Regions from separate parts of the Clostridium sp. CM039 genome, predicted to be linked through region 1. Evidence: riboswitches for the same ligand, from Rfam matches in the RefSeq annotation. Region 1 holds a riboswitch; each other region holds the start of a gene.
What was found. A riboswitch is a leader RNA that binds a small molecule or an ion and turns the genes downstream of it on or off. The one in region 1 is predicted to bind lysine.

Region 2: it holds a riboswitch for lysine, as region 1 does, so the genes downstream of both, ACWJJ2_RS16940 (ACT domain-containing protein) here and kal (3-aminobutyryl-CoA ammonia lyase) in region 1, are expected to answer to the same signal.
Region 3: it holds a riboswitch for lysine, as region 1 does, so the genes downstream of both, ACWJJ2_RS16905 (GNAT family N-acetyltransferase) here and kal (3-aminobutyryl-CoA ammonia lyase) in region 1, are expected to answer to the same signal.

What each region holds. Positions count from the first base shown of each region.
Region 1 is NZ_CM143649.1:2,428,849-2,437,901, reverse strand. Features, by position in the region: gene ACWJJ2_RS11510 (methyl-accepting chemotaxis protein) at 1-1,929, shown strand, start outside; gene ACWJJ2_RS11505 (hypothetical protein) at 2,277-3,371, shown strand; gene ACWJJ2_RS11500 (cysteine-rich small domain-containing protein) at 3,410-3,667, shown strand; lysine riboswitch at 3,773-3,953, shown strand; gene kal (3-aminobutyryl-CoA ammonia lyase) at 4,155-4,535, shown strand; gene kce (3-keto-5-aminohexanoate cleavage enzyme) at 4,694-5,518, shown strand; gene atoD (acetate CoA-transferase subunit alpha) at 5,567-6,220, shown strand; gene ACWJJ2_RS11480 (3-oxoacid CoA-transferase subunit B) at 6,222-6,887, shown strand; gene kdd (L-erythro-3,5-diaminohexanoate dehydrogenase) at 6,900-7,937, shown strand; gene kamA (lysine 2,3-aminomutase) at 8,080-9,053, shown strand, end outside.
Region 2 is NZ_CM143649.1:3,613,190-3,622,242, reverse strand. Features, by position in the region: gene ACWJJ2_RS16955 (glycosyl transferase) at 1-1,750, shown strand, start outside; gene ACWJJ2_RS16950 (NAD-dependent epimerase/dehydratase family protein) at 1,782-2,747, shown strand; gene rfbG (CDP-glucose 4,6-dehydratase) at 2,760-3,833, shown strand; gene ACWJJ2_RS16940 (ACT domain-containing protein) at 4,052-4,789, opposite strand; lysine riboswitch at 4,995-5,166, opposite strand; gene ACWJJ2_RS16935 (glycoside hydrolase) at 5,440-7,737, opposite strand; gene ACWJJ2_RS16930 (flavodoxin family protein) at 8,040-8,564, opposite strand.
Region 3 is NZ_CM143649.1:3,606,925-3,611,377, reverse strand. Features, by position in the region: gene ACWJJ2_RS16915 (MalY/PatB family protein) at 2-1,186, opposite strand; gene ACWJJ2_RS16910 (MarR family winged helix-turn-helix transcriptional regulator) at 1,331-1,819, opposite strand; gene ACWJJ2_RS16905 (GNAT family N-acetyltransferase) at 1,968-2,456, opposite strand; lysine riboswitch at 2,765-2,936, opposite strand; partial or broken gene ACWJJ2_RS16900 (cysteine synthase) at 2,993-3,136, opposite strand; gene ACWJJ2_RS16895 (hypothetical protein) at 3,135-3,263, opposite strand; gene ACWJJ2_RS16890 (S-ribosylhomocysteine lyase) at 3,247-3,699, opposite strand; gene ACWJJ2_RS16885 (class I SAM-dependent methyltransferase) at 3,692-4,333, opposite strand.

The sequences.
Region 1 (9,053 bases):
GGAGAAGTGAAAATAAAAATTGATTATAAGAATAATGAAAGCCGTATGGTTAATATTAAAGGGAAAAACAGAAAAATATATACTCCATTTAGCACTGTAACTGTACTAGATTTGCCAATAGATAATTTTAGAAATGTTAAGATTAGCGGTGGGAAAATGATTAATGATGGGAATAATCAAATAGTCACTTTCATTTCTCTTCCAGGTATGAAGGAAAGCTTGGATTTAGAAAAGACTACTTTAGACTTAAAAGAGAATTTAGAAATTACTGCACAGGTAGAAAACTTTGAAATGGGTCCTATAATGATAACAGGGACGCCAGAACTTCCTGATATGGAAGAGTTTAAAAGTGCCTCATCTTTAGGGGATTTAACTAAAGGCATTAATAACATACAAGATGCTAGTACCAAGCTAGCTGAGGGAACAGGCAAATTAGACCTTGGTCAAAAGGCTTTAGCTGATAATATGACATTATTTAATGGTGGAGTAACTAAGCTAGGCGTTGGGGTTTCAGGATTTAATACTGGTATGATAAAGATTGGCGACGGTACAAGTGCAGCACAAAGTGGTGCTCAGAAGGTGGCAGGTGGATTAAAAGCATTTGAGGCAGGAACTAGAAAACTCGGTAGTGGAGCACAGCAGTTTGGATCAGGTACAGTAGAATTTGCTGCAAATTCAAAAGCATTTGCAGATGGAGCAGGTAAGGTAGCATATGGAACAGATAAATTAGTTGCAGGTTCTAAAGGGCTATCAGATGGAGCTAATAAGTTAGCTGAAGGGACTAATACAGTGTCGGCTAAAATGGAATCACTAAGTGAGGGACTAGATACAATGGTGAATTCTACAGGGGATCTACAGCAAGGTCAAAAAAAAGTAACAGATGGTGCAGAGCAAAGCTTAGAAGGTATAGATAAACTAAAAAAAGGTAAAGAGTCAGAGATAAAAGCTACTGATTCTTTAATATCAGGAATTGAAAAATTACAGGGACTTATTGGGTTCCTTGGGGAAATTCCTGGTACAGGTGAAATAGCAGGAAATTTAAATGGTGGATTAGAAAATGAAAAAGGGGGCCTTGTAGCTTTAAAGGATGGCGGCAATGAATTGTTACAAGGATTAAATGAACTTGAAGAAGGCATAGAAAAAATCAAAACTGGTTCACAGCAGGTAGATACAGGTATGGGCCAGCTTCAAGAAGGACAAAAAAATGCAGTGTCAGGGTCAAAAGAATTAGCTAAGGCCACAAAACAAATATCAGATAAAACTGGTGAATTAGCTAATGGAGCAGGAGGACTTGCGCAAGGCACAGAACAATTAGGAACAGCTGCAGGAAAGCTTAAAACTGGTAGTCGGGGACTCATAGGTGGAGCAAATAAGTTAAATAATGCAGCTGAAGACTTAAGCGCAGGAACAAAAGTTATGGGAGAAAACACTAATAAATTAGTGGTAGGATCTCAAAGCGTGGCAGATGGTTTAACAAAATTAAATAATGATGGGATAAAACCATTAACACAAGGATCAAGTAAACTAAATTCAGCGGTGGGTGAACTTTCTGTAGGGTCAGGAAAATTAAAAGAAGGTGCCAATAAATTAGCAAATGGAAATAAAGAATTAGATAAAAATATGAAAAAATTTGATAAAGAGGGTATTCAAAAGATAAGTGGCGAAATTGACAGCAAAATGGGAGATGTGCGAGATATTATTGATGTGAAAGATGAACTTGTAAAAATATCTAATAATTATGGTACATTTTCAGGTGTAGGTGATAAGATGGATGGTAAAGTTAAATTTGTTATGAAAACTGATGGGATAAAAGTAAAGACTGTGGCAACTAAAGAAGATAAAAAAGTTGTAGAGATAAAAGAAGAAAAGAAGGGCTTTTTAACATGGGTAAAGAACATATTTAGCAGTAATGATCAAATGAAAAAATAATAAATCTAAAAATGAAGGTAGATACCGATTTAAATCGGAATGTAGAATTTATGGAAAGTATCTATAACAAATGCGAAAATAATTTCAAAAGTAATAAAGGGCGTTAGTTTAAATTTAAACTAATGCCCTTTATTACTTTTGAACGGATAAACCAATGTTAATATTTACAAAAAATTCATAATTAAAAGATAAAATAAACATTGTATATTTTTAAATTGTAAACATATAAATAACAGTGTAAAACACAAAAGAATCCAGTTGATACACTAATATAAGTGGAGTATAATAATCTAAGTTTCAATGATTTAAAATAATAATTATTATGAATTTAAATGAGGAGCAAAATTATGACTGGCCATAAAAAAATAACGAAAAAAAAATTAAAGTTACTCATTGTAGCGATGTGTTTATCGCTAAGCATATTGACACTGAGGGCTTATTTAAATAAAATCAATAGAAATTCGAGTAAAAATATAGAGACTATATCTAGTAAAGATGCTGAAATTAAAAGTAAGGATCAAAATGCAAAGCTAACAAAGATAGCATTCGAGAAGAATAATAATGTTTATCTTTATGATGAAATAAATGAACAGATTAAATCTTTAGGGGATAATTCAAATTCAAAAGATCTATTACAACTTTCTCCAGATAAAACAAAAATAGTATTTAGATCTTTTAATGAAGAAAAAGAAATAAATCCCCCACATATAATTGTTTATGATATTAAAACTGAAAAATCAACAGAGATTGATATAAATAATAAAGACGTTCAACAAATTATTGAACTCAAGTGGATAGATAATGAAAACATTTTGATTACGGGTCATATTAATCCGTCAGCTTCAGGTTATGCAATATATAACATAAAAAACAAATTGGAGTTAATATCATGCGTTGGTACCATAAGAGATATTATTATAAATAAAAAAAGCATCCTTTATAGCGTTACACCTCATATATTTCCAAAACCTAGGGCCAATTTATATATTAATGGTAATAAAATTTTTGAAAGTATAGAGGATAAGGAAGAAATATATGATGGAGTGATATCTAAAGATGGTAAAATGCTTGCCTTTAGAAGTTGGCTTTCAGATTCAAAGAATTCGAATGGTGAAGTAAGTGCTTATATTAATGTAGCTAAAATTAATAATGATGGAAAATCAATAAGTGATTTAAAGAAGACAAGCATAAATAGTGACATAACTGGAGATTTAAAATTTGATGATAAAAATAATATAAATATTATAGGGGACAAATTTATATATAAATTAGAAGCAGGCAATATTATTAAGGAAAAAAATAATTTGCCAAAGCAAGCAGAACTTTCTGCTGCGCAACTTAAAAAATTTAAACAAATTTTGAACAAGCAATTCCCCGAAGAATCTATTTTAGAGCAAACAATATTAGAAGATATAGATATATATAATGTGGTAACTTTTTAGAATTCGGAACTAACCTAGAAATTAAAGGAGGGTTAAAAATGAATAATAACTATAAATTTTTTAAAAATAAAGATTGCGAATATTTCCCATGCCATCAAGTTAAAGATGATGAAAAATTTAATTGTCTATTTTGCTATTGTCCACTATATTTTCTAGAGGAGTGTGGTGGAAATGGGAAATTCGTAAGTGGTGTTAAAGATTGCTCAATTTGCATGATTCCACATTCTGAAAATGGATATGAGTATATAGTAAGCAAGATAGTGGAAGTAAACAAAGCAAAAAGAAATAATAACTAAGAAAAAGTATTTTTTACTAAAAAAGTATAATTTTAAAAAAACATTGCATTTGAAACGTTTACGTATTATAATTAAGTAAGAGTTAAAAATAAAATTTAATAGTTTCACATAAATAGAGGTGCAGATAAAGAGGTAATTTTTGAATGATAAGGATATGAACATCCAATGTCAAAAATGAAGTATTTGTTTGCCGAAAGAATATTTTGGTTCTTCAATTTATTCTTGGGGATAGAAAGTAGTATTTCTATCACTGCCATAAGAGTTCTTATGGAGAGCTATTTATGTAATGAAAAGATGTTTTTTCATTGCATTAATAGACCTAGTACTTTGGTTAATTAAGGCGCTGAAAAATCAGTGCCTTTTTTTATTTCAAAATAAATTAACATAAGGCATTTTCTAAAAGATACACAACACAGATTTGTTGTTTTTTACAAAATTCCTAAAAATTACAAAATGAATAACTACAATAAACGAGGAGGAAAATAAAATGAAGTCTTTAATAAGGTTAAGAATGAGTGCACATGATGCACATTACGGTGGAAATTTAGTAGATGGAGCAAGAATGCTTCAATTATTTGGGGATGTAGCTACAGAACTTTTAATTATGAACGATGGTGATGAAGGATTATTCAAAGCATACGATGCTGTAGAATTTTTAGCACCAGTTTATGCAGGTGACTATATAGAAGCTGTTGGAGAAATAGTGAAGGTAGGGAATTCATCAAGAAAAATGATTTTCGAAGCAAGAAAAGTTATAGTACCAAGACCAGATATAAATGATTCAGCTTGTGATGTATTAGAAGAACCAATAATAGTTTGTAAGGCAAGCGGAACTTGCGTAGTTCTAAAAGAAAACCAAAGAAAATAATATGCAAGAGAATTAATGTAAACTTTTTCACCTAGTGGTTAATATTTTAGTTGCTAAATAAGTTTGTGCAAAATTATCATAATATACATAACTTATCATAAATATTATGGTAGATAGTAATTATTTTTGCACCACGAAGCACTATAAGGAGGTAGCACATGGAAAAATTAATAATTACTGCAGCTATATCTGGAGCGGAAGTTACAAAAGAACATAATCCAAATGTACCCTATACTGTTGAGGAAGTGGCAATAGAAGCGGAAAAAGCTTATAAAGCAGGAGCTAGCATCATTCATTTACACGTAAGGAAAGATGATGGAACACCTACTCAAGACAGGGAAAGATTTAGAGCTTGCATTGAAGCTATTAAAGAAAGATGTCCGGATGCAATTGTTCAACCATCAACAGGCGGAGCTGTCGGAATGAGTAATGCAGAAAGATTACAACCAGTTGATTTAGGACCAGAAATGGCAACCTTAGATGCAGGTACTTGTAATTTTGGTGGAGATGATGTATTCGTAAATACTGAAAACACTATTAAAGAATTTGGTAAAAAGATGATTGAAATGGGTGTAAAACCAGAAATTGAAGTTTTTGATAAGGGCATGGTAGACATGGCAATAAGACTTCAAAAGAAAGGTTTTATAAAAACACCAATGCATTTTAACTTTGTTATGGGTGTAAATGGTGGGATAACTGCTTCGCCAAGAGATTTAGTATTTATGGCAGGAAGCGTGCCAGAGGGAAGTACTTACACTGTATCAGGTATTGGTAGATTTGAATTTCAAATGGCAGCTGTGACTATTGTAATGGGTGGTCATGTAAGAGTTGGATTTGAAGATAATGTGTATATTGAAAAAGGTATACCAGCTAAATCAAATGCAGAATTAGTAGAAAAAGTAGTTAGACTTGCGAAAGAACTTAACAGAGAAATTGCCACTCCACAAGAAGCAAGAGAGATATTGGGTTTAAACAAAATATAAAACTGATAATTGTTATATCTTCAAGATAAATAAGAGGAGGTAAAATAAATGAATAAGGTTGTATCTTTAGAACAAGTTAGGCCATTACTCAAAGATGGAATGTCAATAATGATAGGTGGATTTTTAGCCTGTGGAACACCTGAAAAGATGATAGATCTATTAATAGAAACAAATGTAAAAAACTTAACTATAATAGCAAATGATACAAGCTATGTAGATAGGGGCATAGGAAGACTTGTAGTAAACGGTCAAGTTAAAAAAGTTGTGGCTTCTCATATAGGAACAAATGCTGAAACGGGAAGACTTATGACAGAAGGAAAAATGGAAGTAGAACTTGTGCCACAAGGAACACTAATTGAAAGAATAAGAGCAGCGGGAGCTGGGCTTGGTGGAGTGCTTACCCCTACAGGAGTTGGTACTATGATAGAAGAAGGAAAACAAAAACTTACAATAGAAGGAAAAGAATATCTATTAGAGCTTCCAATTAAAGCAGATTTAGCACTTGTTTATGCAAGCGTCGTAGATGAAATTGGAAATGCAGTTTATTATGGAACAACAAAAAACTTTAATCCAATTATAGCTACTGCTGCAGAAACTGTAATAGTAGAAGCTGAAAAAATTGTTAAAATTGGAGATTTAGATCCAAATAATATTGTGACTCCATGTGTATTGGTTGATTATATTATAGGGGAGGCTAACTAATATGATTACAGATAGCAAGATTGCAAAACAAATTATTGCAAAAAGAATTGGTAAAGAATTAAAAGATGGACAACTTGTTAATTTGGGCATAGGGCTTCCAACATTAGTTACGAATTATATTCCAGAAGGCGTCCATGTTACTCTCCAATCAGAAAATGGAATGGTTGGAATGGGAGCTTCTCCAGCAAAAGGAGAAGAAAACAAGGATGTAACTAATGCAGGTGGTCAATTTACTACAATACTTCCTGGCGGAGCATACTTTGATACCGCAATGTCTTTCACTTTAATAAGAGGAGGACACGTTGATATGACTGTTCTTGGAGCATTGGAAGTAGATCAGGAAGGAAACTTAGCTAATTGGATTGTGCCAGGCAAAATGGTTCCTGGTATGGGTGGAGCAATGGATTTAGTAGTAGGAGCCAAAAAGGTTATTATTGCAATGCAACATACAGCTAAAGGGACTCCTAAAATATTAAAAAAATGTACGCTGCCATTAACAGCAAAGGCACAAGTTAACCTTATAGTTACAGAACTTGGAGTAATGGAATTTACTGAAAAGGGACTTGTACTTACTGAAATTCATAAAGATACAACAGTTGAAGAAGTTAAATCACTTACTGAAGCTGAATTAATAATATCAGAAAATCTAAAAATAATGGATGTATAGGAGGAAGTTATTATGAACAAAGGATGTAAATACGGAACTCACAGGTCACTTGAACCAAAAGGTGCATTGCCACAACCAGCAACTAAAATATCAAATGATATGAATATATTTGATAATGAAATTTTAATTGATGTTCAGGCTTTAAACATAGACTCAGCTAGCTTTACTCAAATAGAGGAAGAAGCAGGACATGACATTGAAAAAATAAAATCTAAAATCATGGAAATTGTAGCTGAAAAAGGAAAAATGCAAAATCCTGTAACAGGTTCAGGTGGAATGCTTATTGGAACAGTTGAAAAAATAGGCGAAGCTTTAAAAGGAACAACAGATCTTAAAGTGGGAGACAAAATCTCTACATTAGTTTCACTATCATTAACTCCTTTAAAAATAGAAAAAATTGTTGATATCAAACCAGATATCGATAGAGTTGAAATAAAAGGAAAAGCTATTTTATTTGAAAGTGGATTATATGCAAAACTTCCAAAAGACATGAATGAAAATCTAGCATTAGCAGCATTAGACGTTGCAGGAGCGCCAGCTCAAGTTGCTAAACTTGTTAAACCAGGTCAATCAGTTCTTTTACTAGGCGCAGCAGGAAAATCAGGAATGATTTGCTCTTATGAAGCAGTTAAAAGAGTAGGACCAACAGGAAACGTTATAGGCATTGTAAGAAATGAAGAAGAGAAAGCGAGATTAAAAAGATTAGGTCTAAAAATGCAAATAGTTATTGGAGATGCTAGAAACGCTATTGATGTAATGAACACTACTCTAGAGCACAACAATGGATGTGAAGTAGATGTAGCAATAAATATGGTTAATGTTCCAAATACTGAAATGTCATCAATTTTACCAGTAAAAGATGACGGAATAGTATACTTCTTCTCAATGGCTACAAGCTTTACAAAAGCAGCTCTTGGAGCTGAAGGTGTAGGTAAAGACGTTACTATGATCGTAGGAAACGGATACACTAAAGGACATGCTGAAATAACCCTTGAAGAGTTAAGAGAAAATGAAACATTAAGAAAAGTATTTGAAGAATTATACGTTTAATGACATTTCAGCTTCGAAGAAGATGATTTAATTGTGATTTAGAGAATACAATATAAAGTTATATTGTATTCTCTCTAAACCATATTGATATATCAACTACATATTATAAAATTAAAAATTATTATACGATGGAGGTACTAATATGAAAGTTAATAGAAGATTTGAATTATTTAAAGATGTAACTGATGAGCAATGGAATGATTGGAAATGGCAGGTTAAAAATAGAATTGAAAATGTGGATCAACTAAAAAAATATATACCATTAACGCAGGAGGAAGAAGAAGGAGCTAGGAAATGCGTTCAAACATTAAGAATGGCTATAACTCCTTATTACTTAGCATTAATAGACCCTAATGATCCAAACGATCCAATAAGAAAACAAGCTATACCAACAGGGCTTGAATTACATCAGGCACATGCTGATTTATTGGACCCATTACATGAAGATTCAGATTCTCCAGTACCAGGGTTAACTCATAGATACCCAGATAGAGTATTACTATTAATAACTGATCAATGCTCAATGTACTGCAGACACTGTACAAGAAGAAGATTCGCAGGTCAAAGCGATAGTGCTATGCCAATGGAAAGAATAGATAAAGCAATCGAGTACATTAAAAATACTCCACAAATTAGAGATGTATTATTATCAGGCGGAGATGCTCTACTTGTTTCAGATGATAAATTAGAATATATAATTAAAAAATTAAGAGCAATTCCACACGTTGAAATAATAAGAATGGGTTCGAGAGTACCAGTGGTTCTTCCACAAAGAATTACAAAAGAATTAGTTGATATGCTAAAGAAATATCATCCAATTTGGCTAAACACTCACTTTAATCATCCAAATGAAATTACAGAAGAAGCAAAACTTGCATGCGCGCGGCTTTCAAATGCAGGAGTACCTCTAGGAAATCAATCAGTTCTTTTAAGAGGGGTTAATGACTGTGCACATATAATGATGGACCTTGTACATGAGCTTGTTAAAATTAGAGTAAGACCATACTACATCTATCAATGTGATCTTTCAATGGGACTTGAGCACTTTAGAACACCAGTATCTAAAGGGATAGAAATTATTGAAGCTTTAAGAGGCCATACTTCAGGATTCTGTGT
Region 2 (9,053 bases), 1.2 Mb from region 1:
CAAAAATGCTTCTCTTATTCATTTGAATACAGTAGAAGACCAGCAACTGCTCGCTGTAAAAAACACGAGAAAAACAAATGAATATTGCTGGACATTGAAAGCAGCTGTTATTCGCTACGTGCTTATGAATTACAGCGTAAACTCAATAATATACTGTGACAGTGATATATTTTTCTTCTCAGATCCACAGATAGTATTTGATGAATGGGGTGAAGCTTCAGTGTTTTTATGTCCCCAAAGGGATCTTGAATGGGTTCACAAAATATATGGAAAATTTCAAGCAGGATTCATAGGTTTTAAAAAGGATATACAAGGATTGAATTGCCTTAATTGGTGGAATCAAAAATGCATTGAATGGTGTTATGGGGAACCTGACTCTGAAACGGGACGATGGGGAGATCAGAAATATCTTGATAAAATCACAGAAATGTTTTCAAATGTAAAAATTTCAAGAAATCTTGGAATAGATGCTGCACCATGGAATACAATTTATAATAATAATTTCAATATTACCTCAAAGGATAATGAAGTCTTTATTGAAGGTGATAAGTTAATAGCATATCACTTTGCATGTCTTTCAATATTTAACGAAAATGACTATGACTTATGGACTTTTAATTATTTAGAAATAAGTTCTGCAATTAAGTCCAATATTTATATCCCATATATTGAAAGTCTAAGGAATACAATCAATGTTATAAGAAACAATCTTAATGAAAAAGTAGAGGGTTTATTTAATAAATCTGATTCTAAAGAAGCCCAGACATTATTTAAATACTCAGATCTGACGTTAGCCATGGCCCGCTATAACGATTTTTATAGCTTTTGTACTATAACTAGTAAGGCATATTTATTGCAAAGTATGTCACTTTATTCTTCGCTGAAGGATAAAATCGATAATTTTAATTTATTCATCTGCTGCATGGATGAAATTTCTTTTTCTGTATTAAGTAATCTGAAGCTTGAAAATACGATTATTATTAATGTTAGCGAAGTAGAGGATATGGAATTACTTCATGTTAAAGAAACCAGAAATATGCAGGAATATTGTTGGTCGCTTAAAGCACCATTGGTCCTTTATATTTTAGAGAAATATGCTATAGATTCAGTTATTTATTGTGATGCAGATATATTCTTTTTTTCTGATCCGATGGCGATCTTCAAGCAATGGAAGGATTATGATACACTAATTTGTCCTCAGAGGGATTGTCCGGAATTTGAAAAGGTACATGGACATTTTCAGGCAGGCTTTTTAGGTTTTAGAAACAGGAAAAGTAGTCTAGCTATTTTAAATTGGTGGAAGAAAAAATGTATAGAGTGGTGCTCAGATAAACCTGATATCATAATGGAGAGATGGGGAGATCAGAAATATCTAGATAAGGTTCCAAATTTATTTTATAGCATAAAAATATTAGATGACCTAGGTATAGATGCAGCTCCATGGAATCTAATTATTAACAATGATTACAAAGTTTACAAGGATAATAATACTGTTTTAATTGATGATCGAGAACTTATGGTTTATCACTTTGGCAGTATGAAAATATTTGATGAATCTGTCTTTGACTTATGGAAGCTAGATCCTTTGATTTTTAGCAAAGAAATAATTGATTATATATATATTCCATATTTAGATGCTTTATGCAAATCAATGGAAATATTAAAGTCATCAGGCCTTGTGGATCTTAAAGAATTATTTAGTAAAGAAGAGGTCACTAACGCTAAGAACCTGTATAGATTTCAATCGTAAATGTAAACCTTTCAACTTGGAGGTATAGTATATGGAAGAGGTTAGTCTTACCGGTAAGAGGATATTGGTAACTGGTGGATTTGGATTTATAGGCTCTCACCTAGTTAAGAGGTTATTGAATGAAGGCGCAGAGGTATCTATTATAGGAAGACAGAGCAGCCAAACCTGGAGACTGGAAGAGCAGTTAAAAAATATATCAATCTATGAGATTGATATAACTGACAGTAAAAAAATTGAAATTTGCATCAAGGATATATGCCCTGAAATAGTATTTCATTTAGCAGCTTATGGCGTAAACTCAGCACAAAAAGAATATATTAAAGCTGCAAACATTAATATTTTAGGAATGATTAATATTTTAAATTCATTGAAGGACACCGACTGCAAAAAATTCATTAATATGGGTAGCTGTGCTGAATATGGAGATAGGAAAGATCTTATGAAGGAAGATATGTATCCAGAACCTGTGAGCATCTATGGAAGTTCTAAAGCTAGTGCAACTATAATCGCTCATCAGATTGCCAGAGAAAATAATATAGATATTATAACCTTAAGGCCCTTTGGTATTTTTGGGGAGGGAGAAGAGAGGCATAAGATTTTTTGTCATATAATACTGTCAATACTGGAAGATAAGGAGGTAAGACTAACATCTGGTGAACAATTACGTGATTACTGCTACATTGAAAACATAATTGACGGATTGGTTATGTCTGCTAAAAGCAATTTAAAGAGCAATATTTTCAATATAGCAAATGGAAGTCTTTTCCCTTTAAAATACTATATAGATCTTATATTTAAAAATATTAAAACAGATAGGGTCCCCTTATATGGGACAATAAAATACAGAAAAAATGAAATGTGGTCACCTGGTGCGGATATAAGTAAGATCCATACTGAATTAGGCTGGAGCCCTAGAATAAGCCTTGAGGATGGAATTGTTAAAACAATAAGGTGGTATGAAGAAAATAAAGATATGTGGATTAAGCATTTACCATAGGATGTGAAAAAAATGTTAAAAGACCTTGAAAATAATTATAAAAATAAAAATGTTTTAATAACTGGTCATACAGGTTTTAAAGGATCATGGCTAGCTATTTGGTTAAAAAAATTAGGAGCAAATGTTATTGGTTATGCACTAGATCCCGTCAGTGTCAAAAGCAATTTCGTTTTATCTGAAATTAGCAATGATATTGTTGATATAAGAGGAGATATAAGAGATAGCAAACATCTTAATGAAGTTTTTATGACCTATGAACCAGAGATAGTTTTTCATCTTGCAGCACAACCACTCGTTAGGTACTCCTATGAAAACCCTAAAGAGACCTATGAGGTGAATTTTATGGGCACTGTAAATGTATTGGAAGCGGTGAGGGCCAGTAAAGAAACAAAAGCTTTAGTTATTATCACTAGTGATAAATGTTACGAAAATAATGAATGGATGTACAGCTACAGGGAAATAGATCCCATGGGTGGTTATGATCCGTACAGTTCTAGTAAGGGTTGCGTTGAACTTTTGGTTTCCTCATATAGAAATTCTTTTTTTAATACAGCTGAGTATAAAAATCATGAAAAAATAATTGTAACAGCACGGGCAGGTAATGTAATTGGAGGTGGAGATTGGGCCATCGATAGAATTATACCAGACTGCATCAGGGCACTAGAAAATGATGAAGAGATTTTGCTTAGGAATCCAGGTGCTGTAAGACCCTGGCAGCATGTCCTTGAACCATTATACGGATATTTACTTTTAGGAACAAAAATATTAAAAAAAGATGTGGAGTTTTCTGGAGCTTGGAACTTCGGACCTGAAGCTCAAAATGTCATTACGGTTCAGGAGGTTGTCAGAAGACTTGTCAAAGAGTGGGGCAATGGAAGCTGGAAATCTTTAATCCTTAAGGGAGATTCATTCCATGAAGCAAGCTTACTAAGTCTTGACATTAGCAAGGCTAGATTCTGTTTAAATTTTAAGCCTAGGTGGGGCATAGATGAGACAATAGAAAAGACTGTAGAGTGGTATAGGAAATATAAGGATGAAAAGGTGATTGATATATGCGAATCTCAAATTAATGATTATTGTAGATAGAGCTCTCATTCTAGGTGCATTAATATCAATATGGAGTGAAACTTAGGGTTCTAAAAAAAGAATAAATAATCTTTCCAATCAGATAATATTTATAAAATATTACAATTTTTAAGAGAAGTCCAAAATGGCTTCTCTTAAAAATTATTATCAGGGTCGTACTTTAAAGAGCCTTTAGGTAAATTATGTTTAATACTTAACTATCGTCTAACATGTTATATTTATAGATTAAATTCCTCTGCAACAACCTTTATAGCCTTTAATTTATCTCCAGTTTTAATAGCACAAGTAATTCTTATTTCTGATGTAGTAATCATTTTAATTTCAATATTGTTTTTGTTAAAAACCCTAAACATTCTAGCTGCTACTCCAGAGGTTGTCTTCATGCCAAGCCCCACCACTGAAAATTTAGTTATCTCTTCATCAACTATAACTTTATTATCTGCTATTAAGTTATCTATAATTTCTAAACTATCCTTTAAGCCTTCTTTAGGTATAGTAAATGATACACTTACCTTTCCATCTATAGGTGATGTTTGACTTATCATATCTATATTGATTCTTTTACTTCCTATAGCTTCAAATATAGTAGACAATATATTCACATCTTTAGGTATACGCTGAAGTGTTACTGCAACATCCTCATCACTAGTTGCTATTCCTGTTACTGGCTTATTTTCCATATTCATATTTTTTACCTCCTTAATTGCCATAGCTAAAAGCGCGCTTGAAATTATTTCACCTGTTGATAATAAAGCATCCAGTTCTCTCTTATCCGGTTTTTCTCCTATGCCTTTTGATAGAGATAATAAATCATCTGTAGTGTCCCCCATAGCAGATACTACTATAACTAAATCTGTATCTTCATTTTTCCTCTTTACTATACTTTGTGCAATCCCTTTAATTTTCTCTGTAGTTCCTACAGATGAACCTCCATATTTTTGAACAACTACTGCCATAATCAAATCACTCCTATTAATTATCACCTTTGGTGCTGTTTATCACCTTCGGTGCTGTTTATCACCTCCGGTGCTGTTTATCACCTTCGGTGCTATTTATCACCTTTTGTGAGATTTAGAACTCTTATATATTGTTCCAAAAAAAATAAATACAGCAAAGGAACACCTTTGCTGCATAAAATACATGTTTTTATACAAACTTCGTGTACCTTGTAGCTCACCACTGAAAAATCAGTGACAATTTTACACATATTATATGTAATCTCAGAAAACAATTTCACCAAATACATTTTCTTCGGCCATAGCTCCTTTTCTTATTCATCTTAGCCTGTAAGCTCCGAACAAGTACTCTTAGATACAGCACCTCTACCCTAGGTAGTTTATTTTTTTAATTAGTTTTTATATTATCACAGTATATTTATAAGTACAATCATTAATTATAGATGTTTTTGTTAAATCATCTCCTGCGGAGCTGAACAGCTTTGAAGAAGATGAATTGACGACTTCAGAAGGAGATTTACCCCTTTGTAGACCTCTGGAGTAGATAAAAATTCTCAATTGTTATCCCACCACTGAAGTTTTCTATTTATTAGGGCAAGTAACTCCTACTTATAGAAGTGGGAGACTTTCCTTCTGAAATGTCGTTAAAACTATTTCTTAGGCATATATGGTATCTTATTTTTACCATCATATATTATTAAAGATTTAGCTTTTACAACATCAGTATTATATTTAAAATCTTTGTTAGAGAAATTTGCAACTACTTTTAAGTCCTTGCCAAATTTACTCATTTGTACAAGTTTGTCTGGTGAAAGTATTTTAAAATCCGTCATTTCCTTAGTTACAGCTTTTTTGTGAAATGGAGCCCAAATTTTATTGTGTGATGCTATTAAATCTTTATAATTATTCCATTCATATTTATCTATATGGTATAACGGTGGAGTATTATATAGAATTTCGTTTAACATTCTATTTCCTACTTCATCCTTTATTTTAAGCGTTGACCAGTCCCAGTGATAAGTAGTTATAACTGAGTCGTTGTAAACTAATTTAAAAAGAGGAAGAGAGTAAGTTTGATCAATAAATATATGTTTATATAAATCTTTTAGAGGAACTTGCTTCGAAAAACGATTAGGAACTCCGCCATTTGGAGAGTAATATGTTCCAAAATAATATTTACTATCTTTGTTTTTATTCATATCAGGATCCAGCCAAGAAAATGAGGGTGTTTCAATACCATGAGCAAAAGCTATAGTTTGGCTTGCAAAATCATTACCACCTTCAGAACCTATAACCATATTTTTATTATCTCTTATAAATGCCATTCTTTTAAGTCTTGCATTCATATCTTCTTGTTGTGTTGTTATGTGCTTCGGTGAGTAATCATCAAAAACCTCTCCAAAAGCATCGCAGTCAATAAACCAAGAATTATATTTTACGCCTGTATTTAAAATACTTTCTACTCTTTCTTTCACTGCTGGCATGGACAGAGTAGGATTAAGTTTTCTTCCTACCCCCTTAAAACCTTCTAATTTTTCACCCTTTCTATTTGTAACAGTAGCATTTTCATATAAAGATTTATCTTTAAAAGCAGCCGTAACCCATTTTTCTTCTCCAGGCTTATGAATAGAGTGATAAGAATCATAGGTACCTATTAAATAGCCCATATTATTGGCTTTTTCAACTAATTTAGGATTTATAGAACCTTGTATCCAATCATCGACGCCTATCCACGCATTTTTTATACCAGCGGCATTTATATCTTTTAATAAATCTACAGTATTGGAATTTGCCCAATTCTCTATTGGATCAAAATCATTTGGCATTTGAGATTTTAGTAACTTTTTATTTAAATCTATAAGTTCTAATTGATTTAAATTATTAACGCCTTTCTTTACTAATTTTTCAGTTTCTTTATCAAGATTCTTAAACACTTTAAGATTGTAAAAATCTTTTAATAATAATACCTGATTTAATGCACTCACTATTGTTTTCTTTTGATAATCGTCAACATAATCTTGAGTTTTTACTTGCTCAAAAACATCTAGCATTTCTTTTCCACCATCTATTTTTGTTTTTAATAATTCTTTTACCCAACTAATAGTTTCGTTTGATGTATTATTTCTAAATGCACCCCATTTCACATTTTCTTTTGAGATTACAGATTTATCCCAAAAATACATATGGGGTGCACCATAAAGTTTAGCAATGTTTTTATTTGTTTTTTCTTTACTTTTTAAAGTGGTGAATTTTCCTTTTTCAACAATATAATTCTTATATGTTTTTGCAATATTAACAGGGTCTTTTTCTGTTACATATATTCTAAATGAATATTCTTTATTTTTATTGATTTTAGGAAACTCATGATTAAATGAAAATTTAATTTTATCTTTCGAATTAAAAGTTATTTCATTATTGAACACATTTTCTATTACGTATAAAATAGAATATTTTTGCTTATTCAAAGCAAAAAATTGCATAGAAAATGATTCTAATGGTAAATAACTATTATTGCTTAAATATATTTTCCAATATTTATCGTTGCTTGGTATATATTTGCCTTCTGAAAGAGGAATGACATAGCTTTCAGCACTAACATTAGGCCATTGAAATTCCGAATTATTTTTCACATTAGATTTTATTTTTACATTTAAGTATGTATTTTCCTTTTTAATTTCCACATTTACATTTTCTTTAGGATATTTCCATGATACACTATTATTTGACCTTTTTAAATTTGATACTTTTCTTTTTGGTAACCCATCTGAAGCATTTTCCTTTACACCATTTTTTTCAATAGATAACTGAAAGGTTTCAGGATTTACAGTGAATTTGAAATTAGATTTTTTGACTATTCCTTCAGTAGTAGCATTAGCCGTGCTGGTACAGCTACCGAGTACTCCTACAATTAAAATAGAACTCATAAATATTGACATGATTTTTTTCATATTGCCCACCTCCAATTGAAATATTATACCATTAAATACCATTAAGTACCAGGTAAGGAGGCATTATAATGGGGAATAAATCAGTATATGTAGCTGTTATTCTAGATGCATTAATATCTATATGGACAGTGAGTAAGACTTGGGGTTCTAAAAAAAGAATAAATAATCTTTTCAATTAGATAATATTCATAAAATATGACGATTTTTAAGAGAATCCCAAAATGGCTTCTCTTAAAAATTATTACCAAGGTCGTACTTTCTCAAGCCAACCCTTCTCTTCCCAATATGTTTTATCAGTTTGATTAAATGCGTTTTTTCTGTATGAAACGCATGATATAGAAAAGAGCCTTTACTTTAAAACCAGGGATAATATGTTTAGATTTATTTGATATTTTAACAGACAATTTATCAACATCTTTTTCAATTTGCTTTTTTTTATTATCGCTGACACCTTGCCAGTCAGAAGCACCAACTGCTTTACCGTAAGTAAATATCTTTCCTACACCCCACTGAGTTAAGCTCATAGTCATATCTTTTATCGTTGATTTCATTCCGCCACCTGCTGCAGTACTTACAACGACAGCTGTTTTTGAAAACATTGTTTTATTGGGACGATGTATCATGAATTGAAAGCCGAAATGGTCAAGAAATGCTTTCATTTGACCACTTACATGCAATACATAAACAGGACTTTCCAAAATAATTAAATTTGCATTTTCCATTGCAGTTTTTATCGGAGTTATTTTATCTTCATGAGGACAAAAACTTTCGCCTTTACTAAAACAAAGTGCACAGCCTTGGCAAAAATGGGACATGTCTTTTGGCAAATAAAACTATATTAGTTCATCTTTCTCTCCAAGTAACTTTCTCAATAAAAGTTGCACAATGTTATAGGTACTGCCTTTATGTTCTGTTCCATATATGGCTACTATATTCATGTTTCCCCTCCTACTCAAAATTATAGAAATAAGATATATTTTCTTACTACTGAGAAATAACCTTTAAGTAAATTATAGACGATAGTTAACTATCGTCTATAATGAGTTTTATCTTTAGAAAAATAATCACTTTTTAAAAATGTTAAAAAGTAAAAAATGATACATATTATACTTACATAATCTTATGGTGGGAAAAACATTAAAATAGTATTTGATTAGCAATTATGAATTTCTCCGCAGCGACCTGCAACAAGAAGCGAAAAAGCACTGAAATTTCATTTAGGAATTCTTCTTTTGTGAAAATGTAATTCTCGTAAGACTGCCAGGAAGGCAGTCTAGAGAACTTGAGGCATGACGCCGAATGTGAACGTTAGCGAA
Region 3 (4,453 bases), 1.2 Mb from region 1:
TTTAGTTAATTCCTTCTAGGCTTTTTTCAATGCTCTTTAAAGCTTTTTCCAATATTGTTCTAGGACATGCAAAATTGATTCTTTGGAAATGTTCTCCACCAACGCCAAAGATATAGCCATCATCCAGTGCGATTTTAGCTTTTGTCTGCATCAATTGCTGAAGTTCTATATCCGTGAAGTCAAAATCACTAAAATCAAGCCACGCCAAATAAGTTCCTTCTGGTCTAATCATCTTTACCCTTGGAATTCTCGCCTTTAGAAATTTATCAATGAAATCAAGATTATCTTGTAGGTATATAATAAGCTGCTCAAGCCATTCTTCCCCTTTATTGTAAGCTGCTATCTGAGCCACAGATGCAAAGGAGCCTGGATCGATATCAATTGTTGCTAGTTTATGGTTTAATTCTTTCCTTAACTTTTCATTGGGTATTATAATATCAGAAATTTGTAGACCTGCAAGATTAAATGTCTTTGAAGGTGATGTACATACAATTGAGTTCATCCTAAATTCTTCAGAAATCTTACCAAATGGAATATGGCGATTTGACTGATATATTAAATCCGAGTGAATTTCATCTGAAATTACCAGCACATTATTCTCTACACAAATTTCACCCAACCGTTGCAACTCTTCAGCTGTCCAAACACGCCCAACGGGATTATGGGGGCTACATAAAAACATGAGCTTAGTTCTGCTATCTTGAGCAATTCTTTCTAATTCACAAAAATTCATTTCATATTTGCCATTATTAAGTATTAATGGATTATTAGCTATATGACAACCATTATTGGTGATAATATTGGCAAATGGATAATAAACAGGACTTTGAATTATCACTTTATCACCTAGATTACAAAATGTCTCTACAATAAAGTTTAGTGCAGGTATTATTCCTGGTGTAAAAAGTATCCATTCCTTTTCAATGTCCCATCCGTTCCTTTTTTTATGCCAGTTAACTACAGCCTCCAAAAACTCATCACTCTTCTGTCCATAACCAAAAATTCCATGTCGTGCTCTCTCTGTTAGTGCCTCAATAATGGGTTGAGCGACTTTAAAATCCATGTCCGCAATCCACATTGGAATGCTTTTTTCCTCTCCAAAGTTTTCTTTAAGATGTTTTTTAGACCATTTTATAGAGTCTGTTTCTCTTCTGTCGATAATTTCATCAAAGTTGTATTTTGTCATAATATCTCCTCCCAGGTTTAAATGTATTACAAAAAAACAAATATTGTTTAGGCTCTATACTATTTATAGTTTATAACCTAAACAATATTTTGTCAAGAGAGTTTTTATTTATACACTATTAAATCAAAATACTCTTTTTTATTCTTAACGAGGTATATTTAACAATTCAGTATACTTTTGCATAACTTTATAAAATGCGTCAATCTCTTCGGTAGTAAAGCTATTATGCAATGTTTTATCAGCCCAAGTGAGTTCCTTAATATCATATGCTTTATGTGCTTTACTTAGGAGTTCTCCTTTGTCAGTGACATACAAATGGACGTTTTTTGCGTTGTCATCTTCTTTTTTTCGTATAATTAAACCACGCTTTTCTAGTTTGGTAATAATCTGTGATACAGCACCTTTAGTACGATTCCACTCCAATGCCACCTCAGTAACAATAATTCCTGGATTCTCATCAATAACAGTCAGAGTATGTAATTCAACCATATTGATTATATCTCCAGTCCCATAATCACGAGCTGCCTTTATATAGTCACTATAAGTCATAACAAATTTATAAATAATATTTGCCTTTGTATCTAATTCATAATATTTAGTATTTCTTTGGATTACATTTTCAGTATCGTTCATTTTGCCCAAACAACCTTTCGTTCATATTTTTATAATTAACCAAAAAAGTTTACGTTAACTAACTATACGATTCAGCATTTCTATTACCGATAATTTAATACTGTTAATTAGCTATAAATTACAAATATTCACTCATATTATAGCTCAATTAAAACTCTAAAATCATATTATACCATTTAGAACCACCGTGTGCTGATTTAGATATCCCTATATTTATGAACCCGAATTTTGTATAATAATGAATAAGTTTTTCTTTACATGTTAGAATAACGCCTTTACGACCCTCTAATCTTGATACTTCTATCATATGATTCATTAATTGTACAGCAATTCCTTGATTACGATAATCTGGTATCACATCAAGGCCAAAAATAGTCTGGTAATCTCCATCTGGAACATGTTGTGTAGCATCATTATATAATTCATCATAGATAGCAGTTTCATTGATTATACACCCATTGATGAACCCAATTATATCTCCATCAATTTCTGCTACAAAAAAAAATTCTGGAAATATCTTAATTCGTTGTTCGAATGATGTCTTCGTAGCAGCCTCTGCCTCTGGAAAACATCTTGATTCCACTTCTGTTACTGCATCTAAGTCTTCTATAGATACTCCTCTAATTTTAATATTCATTACACTAATCTCCTTTTGCTTAAAATATAAGTAATATTTGCTTCGTCGTATAGTACAGTTGCGAAGTATATATATATTTCAATTAAACATTAATAATTAATTACTGAACTTGATTTAACCTAAAGCATTTTTCTCCTAACACTTTTAATTTTGCAAGTTATATCTTTTCATATAGTTCCCTCTGACAATCTCAAGTTGTTCTTTTAACTTCTTATTTTTACACCTTTTTTTATATTGTTTCAAAAAAAATAAATACAGCAAAGGAACACCTTTGCTGCATAAAATACATGTTTTTATACAAACTTCGTGTACCTTGTAGCTCACCACTGAAAAATCAGTGACAATTTTACATATATTATATGTAATCTCAGAAAATAATTTCACCAAATACATTTTCTTCGGCCATAGCTCCTTTTCTTATTCATCTTAGCCTGTCAGCTCCGAACAAGTACTCTTAGATACAGCACCTCTACCCTAGGTAGTTTACTTATTAAATTAGTTATTATATTATCACAGTATGTTTATAAGTACAAGCATTAATTACAGATGTTCTTACTAAAATGTCTATCTCCCCTCTCAGGCAGTATTGCAACAACGTTCCCACCTTCAATGGATTCTCCAAGTTTTATTGCAGATACTATGGCAGTCCCTAAAGAACTGCCTACAAATAGCCCCTCTTTACATTGTATCCTTAATTGATGGCTGCAGTTTTGCGAAGATATTTACACCTTCTTTTACACCCAAATTATTTAGCTTAATAAGTGGTGTATTTCCTATAATATTTAATATACTATTTATATATCTCACTGCTAAGACCTCTACTTAGAACTAATTTTGCATATTCTTTTGCACCATCTAAGGAATGATCTCTATAATTTCCACATTGAACTTCATTGGCTGCCGGGATTTCCTCTGTTTCTATCACCTTTTTCAATCCATAATTTAGGGCTTCTATAACCCTATCTACACTGACATCATTCCATACGATCATGTAAAAACCTGTTCTACATCCCATAGGTGAAATGTCTATAATTCCGTCCATTACTTCTCTCATATATCCAGCAAGCAAATGCTCTAAAGTATGGATAGCTGATATATTCATAAACTCCTTGTTTGGTTGCATAAATCTTAAGTCAAACTTTGTTACTTTATCACCCTTTTCGCCTATCTTTACCTCACATTTTCGTACAAAAGGTGCCACAACCTTTGTGTGATCTAATGAAAAACTTTCAACCTTAATCATTTACCCTTACCTCCTTATTTGCTACTGCAATGAAAATGCCAGTTTCAGTATATTCGCCTTTGCTAGAATAACCTTTGCATCTTAAATCTGTATTCTCAATGTTTACTATATTAAACCCTGCGCCAGTTAACCACTCTTCCATCTGATTATTTGAAAACCCAAGCCATTCGTCAAACATTTCAGTCCTTGCCCACTGCCCATTATGCTCTTCTACATCCGATATTATTAAAGTCCCACCTTTTTTAATTATTCTGTGCATCTCTTCAATAGCCTTTTTAGCATCGCTCACATGGTGAAGAGCCATATTAATGAAGACCACATCTACAGATTCATCAAACAAAACCAAGTTGTCTATGGAGGATTTTATTGGATATACATTATCGAATTTTTTAGTTTCCATTAATTTTTTGGATTCTTTAAGCATATTTACTGATTGATCTATAGAAAACACAATGCTTGCATCTAAGGCCAGCGCTAAGGATAAAAATCCAGCGCCGCATCCAAGATCAGCCACTACCTTATCTTTTATACTTACTTTGGATAATACCTTGTACTTTAACCTTTCATCAAAATACTCACTTCTTATTACGTTCCAACTTTTAGCTATTTCGTTAAAATAATCTAATGAACTCATAATATTACCTCCATTTATTTTTTTTAAGTCTAAATTTTACATTTTATACTTAAAAAATAGTGTTAAGGCCAAGTTTTTTTTTAAATCCAAATATTTTTGGTGTCAAAAAAACACCGTCTC